DNA from 2 places in the Microbulbifer sp. TB1203 genome. Region 2 is predicted to be linked to the other one. Evidence: predicted binding sites of a transcription regulator. Region 2 holds the regulator's gene; the other holds the start of a gene.
The links. The regulator LexA, encoded in region 2, represses DNA repair genes until DNA is damaged. The targets are predictions, from matches to a motif close to ACTGTNTNTANANACAGT.
Positions count from the first base shown of each region.

Region 1 (4,417 bases), 2.0 Mb from region 2:
CGCCCCACGCCCCCACCTGTAGGAGCGGCCCATGGCCGCGATCGGCCTGCACTACGAAGCAATGCCGATCGCGGCCATGGGCGGATGGCCGCCCCGCCGCTCCTACAAAAAACCAAACTTCAATACAAAAATCCCGGCCACCAGATAAACCACCGGCGGGCAGGTTTTCACCTGTCCGTTCAACAACTTGATGGCCGCATAGGCGATAAACCCCAACCCGATACCGTCGGCGATGGAATAGCCCAGGGGCATGGCCAGCGCAGTAATCACCGCCGGCGCGCTCTCGCTGTGATCGGACCAGTCCACATCCCCCAGGCTGCGCGCCATCAGGCAGGCCACAAACAGCAGCGCCGCCGCCGTGGCGCAGGCGGGGACACTCTGCGCCAGCGGCGCAAACAACAGACACAGCAAAAACAACAGGCCGCAGACAATCGCCGTCATCCCGGTGCGCCCGCCGGCCTCGACGCCGGCCGCGCTCTCGATATAGCTGGTAGTGGAGGAAGTGCCCACCAGGGCACCCACTACAGTAGCCCCGGAATCCGCCAGCAGCGCCTTGCCCAGCCGAGGCAGCGAACCGTCGGCGCGCACCAGCTCCGCCCGGTTGGCCACACCCACCATGGTGCCGGCGGTGTCGAACACATCCACCAACAGCATGGTGAGAATCACCGTGACCATGGACACCTCGAAAGCGCCGGCAACATCCAACTGTAAAAATACCGGCGCGGGCGATGGCGGCAGGGACATCAATCCCTTGAACTCCACCTCCCCCAGCACCCAACCGGCAACGCTCACCGCCAGAATGCCGATCACCACCGCGCCGGTCACCCGGCGCTGCGCCAGTGCGGCGATCAGCGCAAAGCCGACCAGGCACATCAGCGGCTCAAACGTAGTCAGGTCCCCCAGCGCCACCAGGGTCGCCGGGCTGTCCACCACCACCCCGGCCTTGCTCAGGGCGATAATGCCCAGAAACAGCCCGATGCCCGCGGAGATACCCAGCTTCAGGTTGCGGGGAATGGCATTGATCAGCCACTCCCGGAACGGCAGCAGGCTCAGCGCCACAAACAGAATCCCGGACAGAAACACCGCCCCCAGGGCTGTCTGCCAGGCGTGCCCCATCCCCAGCACCACCGCGTAGGTAAAGAAAGCGTTCTGCCCCATCCCCGGCGCCAGCGCCACCGGGTAATTGCCCAGCAGCCCCATGGCAATGGACCCAAAGGCCGCCGCCAGGCAAGTCGCCACAAACACCGCCCCGAAATCCATCCCCGCCTCGGAGAGAATCGCCGGATTGACGATGGAGATATAGGCCATGGCCAGAAACGTGGTAAACCCCGCCAACACCTCCCGCCGCCAGAAGCCGACCTCCACGTGCTCCCTACCGGTCTCCAGCTGGCGAAAATTGAAATAGTCCGCGACTCTCTGCATAGCAATCACCTGGCCACTAGATTCGGATGTCGTTTTTCGCCTGCAATTTCTAAACCACACGATCAGGATTTAAGGGCGCGAAGTTCTGTAAACGGGATTTCAATATACTGAGCAGCTCTTCATATTGTTTTGCTTTCATACCTTTTGCTCCTTGCTCTATTCCGTTTGATCTTCGCTCGGCAGGCCTTCCGTTCGACCACCTCGGCCCTCACAACTCTCTCTGGCGACCGCCACGCAATCGGGCGCGGCTAAATTTGTGCATATTCTTTGCGGAAAGCGGAAGCGCGGCAAGCGCACAAAGCTTGCGCATATCTGACCGCCGGATGGCTGGGCGGTCGCTCCCGGGATTTGTTCATGCCCTATGCATCCTGTATAACTGTACAGTATCCAGGCGACAGGGAAAGCTCTCCACATAGCTCCTCGAACACGCCTTCCCAATAGAAGTACTGGGGCAGAAGCCCCTGGAAAACCAACCACGAGCAATACGCAGTAGAACATGGCTGTCCCCGTTGAACTGGCACCGGATTATTACCTGACCAACTTCCGCGCCCTGGTGGACTTTGTGATGGCTCGCTATGAGCCACTGCTCTCGGATGGGGAGCAGCAGTTTTACACCACTTTCGGGGCGCTGGATATCGACAGCCAGCGGCTGTACGTGCGGCTGTTGTCACGCAAGGGGGTGCCGTCCTCGGCGGGGTCCTTGTTTCGCCAGAGCAAGCTGGTTTACGCCGAAATTGATTACCTGCCCCGGGCCGCGGACCGGTTAGTTGAGGCCGGTTTGTTGCGGCGCGACCCGGAACTGCCCCTGGGGGAATGCCTGCCGCTGTTCAGCAAGGCGGAATTGCTGGCCCGCAGCCCCATACCTCTGTCCAAAACCCTGAAACGCCAGGCACTGGAGCTGGCGTTGCTGGAGCAAGGCGCGGACCAGACGGCGCTGCTGGACGCCTTGTTGTCGACTGAATCCCTGTTGGCGGTGCAGGCGGCGGAGCACTTCGAAACCTTTAAGCTCTGCTTTTTTGGCAACTTGCGTCAGGACCTGACCGACTATGTACTACGGGACCTGGGGCTGTACCGCTACGAGAATTACCCACTGGATCGACGGCACCTGCCGTTCCAGAGCCGGGCGCAGATCATCCAGCACCTGCGCTATTACGACTGCCTGGAGCAGCTGGAAAGCACGCTGTGCGCCGGACCGGACACGATCCTGGCGCTGGCTGAGCAACTGCCCGAGAACAAAGATAAGGCTGAGGGCGATGCCACCCTGCACCGGCGCCTGGATCGCCTGCGCCTGGCGCTGGCCAGGCAGTTGGAACGACTGGACGAACTGGAGGCAGCCGACCAGCTGTACCGGCGCTGCACACGGCCGCCGGCCCGGGAGCGCCGGGCACGTATCGCCGTCAAGCGCGGCGATATCGATGCGGGACTGGCCCTGTGCCGGGAGATACTGACGGCGCCCCACAACGAAGCGGAGCGGGTTTTTGCGGAGAGTTTTGGTTACCGCACCGCCAGGCGGGAGGGGCACCTGGCGGGCTGGGAACCACCGGCCCGATACCAGCCGCCCACCCAAACCGAGGTACTGCCGCAGGCGCCGGAGCGGGTGGAGCTGCTGGCCGCCGCCTATCTGCAAGAGGGTTCTCCCCGCCCGCAAGCAGACCAGTGTTTTTACGTGGAAAACAGCCTGTTTAACGGGATACTGGGGCTCTTTGCCTGGGACATCGTTTTCGCCCCGGTGCCCGGGGCTTTTTTTAATCCATTTCAAGCGGCGCCCAGCGACTTTCGCACCCCCGACTTTTATCCGTTGCGCCGGGCCGCGTTCGAACAGCGCCTGGCCGAACTCGACAGCAACAGCCTGGCGCATCGGGTGTGGCAGCACTATCGCGAGAAAAAGGGCATCGCCAATCCGCTGGTGGCCTGGGAGGCGCTACCGGAAACGCTGCTGGAACTGGCGCTGACGCGCATCCCCGCCGACCATTGGCGGCAGTTGTTTCAGCGCCTGCTGAGCGACATCGCCCATCACCGAAGCGGCCTGCCGGACCTGATTCTGTTTCCGGCGACGGGCGGCTATGAGCTGGTGGAAGTGAAGGGGCCCGGCGATCGCCTGCAACAAAACCAGCTGCGCTGGCTGGCGTTTTTTGCCGAACACCAAATCCCCCACCGGGTCTTGCATGTGGAGTGGCAGCAGCCTTGAGCGGGACAACGACAGCCTTGAGCGACATGACAGCCGAGAGTGATGCCCCGCCCCTGCAACTGCCGGTGGGACAACTGGTCGCGTTTGCCTGCCGCCGCGGTGACCTGATCGGCGATACCCCGGGCGGGCCCTCGGCCCAAGAGGGAATTCGCGCTCACCAGAAACTGCAAAAACAGCGCCCACCGGGCAGTGAAGCCGAGTACAGGCTACAGGTGCAATGGAACTGCGAGGGCCAGGCGGTGATCCTCAGCGGCCGGGTGGATATCCTGCACCCACAAACGGACCTGCACCGGCCGGTACAGCTGGATGAAATTAAAACCACCTACTACCCGCCCCGGCAATTGCCGGAGACGGTGCGCCAGTTGCACTGGGCCCAGCTTAAAGTCTACGGCTTCTGTTACCTGTTGCAGCGGCGGGCTGATGCGGAGAACCCCGCTACCGATGACGGCCGCGTGGCTCTGCAGATGTTGTGGCACAACCTGAAAGAGCAAAAAACCTACCCGGAGCTGCACGAGTTCAGTTGGTCCGATCTGGAAGACTTCGCCCACGCAGCGGTGAGCGAGTATCTCCATTGGCATCGAAGCTGGCAGCAGCATCGCCAGCAGGTGCAAACGTCGGCCCGGGCGCTGGCGTTTCCATTTCCCGATTATCGGCCCGGTCAGCGAGAGCTGGCGGTGGCGGCATACCGCTGCCTGCGCGATGGCGGTGAGCTGGTGGTGGAAGCGCCCACCGGCATTGGCAAAACGGTAAGCACCCTGTTCCCGGCCATCAAGGCACTGGGGGAAGCCCAGGTGGATCAGCTGGTTT
Region 1 covers NZ_CP116899.1:3,600,084-3,604,500, forward strand. Annotated here, with positions in the region: gene PP263_RS15125 (AtzE family amidohydrolase) at 1-22, shown strand, start outside; gene PP263_RS15130 (NCS2 family permease) at 103-1,422, opposite strand; gene PP263_RS15135 (VRR-NUC domain-containing protein) at 1,919-3,610, shown strand; gene PP263_RS15140 (ATP-dependent DNA helicase) at 3,637-4,417, shown strand, end outside.
Region 1: PP263_RS15135 (VRR-NUC domain-containing protein) is a predicted target of LexA. The motif match lies at 1,790-1,807, and genes of this name have one in related genera.

Region 2 (4,417 bases):
AAGAAAACCATGATGCTGGCGCAACGCCTGTACGAGGCCGGGCATATTACCTATATGCGAACCGACTCCACCAATCTGAGTGCGGAGGCGGTTGAATCGGTACGCGAATTTATCGGCGAGAGCTACGGCGATAAATACCTGCCGGAAAACCCCAACAGCTACAGCAGCAAGGAAGGTGCCCAGGAGGCCCACGAGGCGATCCGCCCCTCGGATGTGCGTGTGCAGCCGAACATGCTCTCCGGCGTAGAGCGCGACGCCGAGCGCCTGTACAACCTGATCTGGCAGCAGTTCGTGGCCTGCCAGATGACCCCGGCGCAGTTCACGTCCACCTCGGTGGTGGTTACCGCCGGCGACTTCGAGCTGCGCGCCCGCGGGCGCGTGATCCGTTTCGACGGCTTTTTAAAGGTGGCGCCGCCGGTCAGCAAAAAAGACGAAGACCTACTGTTGCCGGACGTGAAAGTGGGAGAGAAACTCTCGCTGAAAAAACTGGATCCGAAACAGCATTTCACCAAACCGCCGGCGCGTTACAGCGAGGCGGCATTGGTGAAAGAGCTGGAAAAGCGCGGTATCGGCCGTCCCTCCACTTACGCCTCAATCATTTCCACTATCCAGGACCGCGGCTACGTCCGCTTGGAAAACAGGCGCTTCTACGCGGAAAAAATGGGGGATATCGTCACCGACCGCCTGAGCGAGAGTTTCAAGAACCTGATGGATTACGGTTTTACTGCCAACCTGGAGGAATCCCTGGACGCGGTGGCGGGGGGGGACAAGGGCTGGAAAGAGCTGCTCGACGAATTCTACAAGGACTTCTCCGCGCGCCTGGAAAAAGCCCAGGCCGCCGAGGACGGCATGCGCCGCAACGCGCCCACGGACACCGATATCGAGTGCAGCAAGTGCGGCCGGCATATGCAGATCCGCACCGGCTCCACCGGCGTTTTCCTCGGCTGCTCCGGTTACGGGTTGCCACCCAAGGAGCGCTGCACCAACACCATGAACCTGGTGCCCGGCGAAGAGGCCGTGGACGCGGACAAGGATGAAGAAGCAGAATCCCGCCAGTTGCGCGACAAGCGCCGCTGTTCCAAGTGCGGCACCGCCATGGACAGCTACCTGCTGGATGAGCAGCGCAAGCTGCATATCTGCGGCAACAACCCGGATTGCAACGGCTACGAGGTGGAGAAGGGCACTTTCAAGATCAAGGGCTACGACGGGCCGCTGATCGAGTGCGACAAGTGTGGCAGCGATATGCAGCTGAAGTCCGGTCGTTTCGGCAAGTACTTCGGCTGCACCAGCGAAGAGTGCAAGAACACCCGTAAACTGCTCAAGAACGGCCAGCCGGCGCCACCGAAAATGGATCCGGTGCCCATGCCCGAGCTGCCCTGCCAGAAAGTGGACGACCACTATATCCTGCGCGACGGCGCCTCGGGCTTGTTCCTCGCCGCAAGCCAGTTCCCGAAGAACCGCGAGACCCGCGCGCCACTGGTGAAAGAGCTGTTGCCGCACAAAAGCGAGATCGATCCCAAGTACAGCTTCCTGTTTTCGGCGCCCACCGAGGACGACAAGGGGCGGGATACGGTGGTGCGCTTCAGCCGCAAGACCCAAGAGCAGTATGTACAGTCCGAGGAAGAGGGAAAGGCCACCGGCTGGCGCGCCTTTTATCGAGACGGCAAGTGGCAGATTGAGTCCGGAAGCAGTGGTACCACGCGCAAGCCGGCACACAAGAAAGCGGCCGCGGGCAGATGAGCAATCCTTACACCGGCGCGGTGGCGTCCGCTCTGCGTAAAAGCCAACTGCTCCTGGATGGAGAGACCGGGCCCGCGTTGCGGCAGGTGGCGGTGCAGGAGGGAGCAGTGGTGCAGCTGTGGCGCGCCTACCGCGCCTTTCTCTGCGAGCTGGCGTTTCAGTTGCAACTGGGTTGCGAACCGGAATCCGCGTCTGAACTCAAGGAGCGGGCCGCAGCCCGCGGTACGGCCTGTGCGGAGGCCGCTGAACTGCTGGAGCTGCTCGGGGACCCTGACAGCTGGCTGTCGCAACTGCAGGCCGCGTGGTTGCAGCTGTGGAAGTTCTCCGGCGGGAAGAGCGAAGGAAATCGCGGGGAGGATAACTTGATTCCGTTGCAAAACCTGTCCGCTGCCGAAATTCCGGCTCTCAGCGAAGAGCGTTTGCAAGCATGGCGTGCCGCGCTAGTGGAGTTGGTGCGGCGCCAGCGCGCGCATATGGAAGAGTGGTAGGAGCGGGCAGTTTTTAAGTCCGATTTCTGGCTTCCGGCCTCTGTATGTTACCCTGCACACAAATTGATGTAGCGGGAGAAGGGTATGTCCTCCGAGACTTTTGAAATTGTTGAACTGGCCAATGGCGATGTGGCGCTGCGCCGTGCCGGCCACCGGGAGGACCCGCTGGTGCGTATCCATTTCTCCAGTGAGAGTCTGGATTTCATACGCGAACACAAAATCGCCATTGCCCGGGCCATGCTGGAGGCCGGCATAGAAGCTGTACAGAATATCGACGATATGGAGTCGGGTTATTTCGATGAAGACGAAGAGGGGACCCCGGTAAATCACACGGTTCATTGATCAATGACCAGTTACCAATGTTCAATTGGGATTACTCCAGCCTGGTCATTGTTAATTGATCAGGGGCTCTGCCTGATCACTCCCACCGCCAGTCCTTCAATGGCAAAACGCTTGTCCCGCATATCCACTTGAATCACTTCGAAATCCTCGTTTTCCGGCAATAGCTGCACAGTGGCCTGGTTGCCTTTGCGGCGGAAGCGCTTGACGGTGACTTCATCTTCGATCCGCGCCACCACTATCTGGCCATTGCGCACTTGATCTGTGCGCTGTACCGCAAGCAGGTCGCCATCCAGTATGCCGGCGTCGCGCATGCTCATGCCGTGCACCCGCAGCAGGTAGTCCGCCGGTGGGTGAAAGAAATCTGCCGGAAGGTCGCAGTAATCCTCGATGTTCTCCTCGGCGAGGATCGGGTTGCCGGCGGCTACACGCCCTACAATCGGCAGGCCCGGTTGATAATCGGGAATGCGGATTCCCCGCGAGGCACCCGCCACCATCTCGATCGCGCCTTTGCGCGCAAGTGCCTTCAAGTGTTCTTCCGCGGCGTTGGGGGATCGAAAGCCCAGTTCCTGGGCGATCTCCGCGCGCGTGGGCGGATAGCCGGTGTCCTCCAGATAGGACTTGATCAGTTCAAGTACCTGGGCCTGGCGTGCAGTGAGATTGGTCATAGGGTCACCTGAGGTTGTTCTGTATTTATATACAGTTGCTGGGATTATATACAGATTTGCCTCCTGCGCAATCTTTGTGCCGGTGGGCGGCCGGCAACGCCATTGTCGCTATTAAGCTGCTATAAGTAGAGGAGGGGAGAAAATGGCTGGTTGAAAGAGATACGCGACAAATAAAAGGAAAGAAAATGCTGGACGCAAAAATGCCGGAAGCCTGGCGGGTACTGCGGATACAGTCCGAGCTGGTGGATGGAATTGAACGACTGATTGCGCTCACCGGTTCCGTGACAGTATTCGGCAGTGCGCGCTTTACAGAGGATACTCCGGAATATCAGCAGGGAGTCAGACTGGGGGAGTTGCTGGCCGCCGAAGGTATACCGGTGATGACCGGTGGCGGCCCGGGGATCATGGAGGCCTGCAATCGCGGTGCCTTGCCCCAGCGCGGCGTCTCCATCGGCCTCAACATAGAACTGCCTTTCGAGCAGGCGGCCAATCCCTACCAGGACATCAGCCTCAACTTCCGCTACTTCTTTGTGCGCAAGTTTATGTTCGTCAAACACGCGGTGGGTTTTGTGGGTATGCCCGGGGGCTACGGCACCCTGGACGAACTGTTCGAAGCGCTGACCCTGGTGCAGACGCAGAAGGTGCAGCGCTTTCCCATCGTGCTGGTGGGCAAGCGCTATTGGGCTGGATTGCACGGCTGGTTGATGGATACGGTGCTGGAGAGCGGCTGCATTGACGCCTCGGACCTGGATTTATTCAGCATGGTGGATACTGTAGAGGAGGCGGCGGAGATCATTATCGATTACATCAGGGGGCGGGAGGCGTGATACGAACCTCCAGTTTTCATTCTCTTGGCAAGGGGCCTCAGGACGACTCGTCCGTCCCCTCGAAAGGTTCTCCCTCAACGTGGTCGAGAGGGTTGGTATCCTCCGGCACGCTGAAGCCCCGCGCATTCGGTGACTGGTCGTCCACAGTCAGGCCGAAGGCCGCGTTGGCATCCTCCGGCTCTGCCGCCGTGACCAGCGACATCTCCCGCCACTGTTCCCAGTCGAACTCATCCAGGGTGCCGTCGGCGTATTGGACTTCGATGGTATCGTCCACCGCGACCACTTCGAACAGCAGGCCGCCGTCGATATTCTCGAACCAACTGCCAATTTCCGGTCGTTTATGAGTCATGGCAAC
Region 2 covers NZ_CP116899.1:1,556,874-1,561,290, reverse strand. Annotated here, with positions in the region: gene topA (type I DNA topoisomerase) at 1-1,740, shown strand, start outside; gene PP263_RS06615 (DUF6586 family protein) at 1,737-2,228, shown strand; gene PP263_RS06610 (hypothetical protein) at 2,313-2,570, shown strand; gene lexA (transcriptional repressor LexA) at 2,630-3,235, opposite strand; gene PP263_RS06600 (TIGR00730 family Rossman fold protein) at 3,421-4,062, shown strand; gene PP263_RS06595 (DUF6763 family protein) at 4,100-4,411, opposite strand.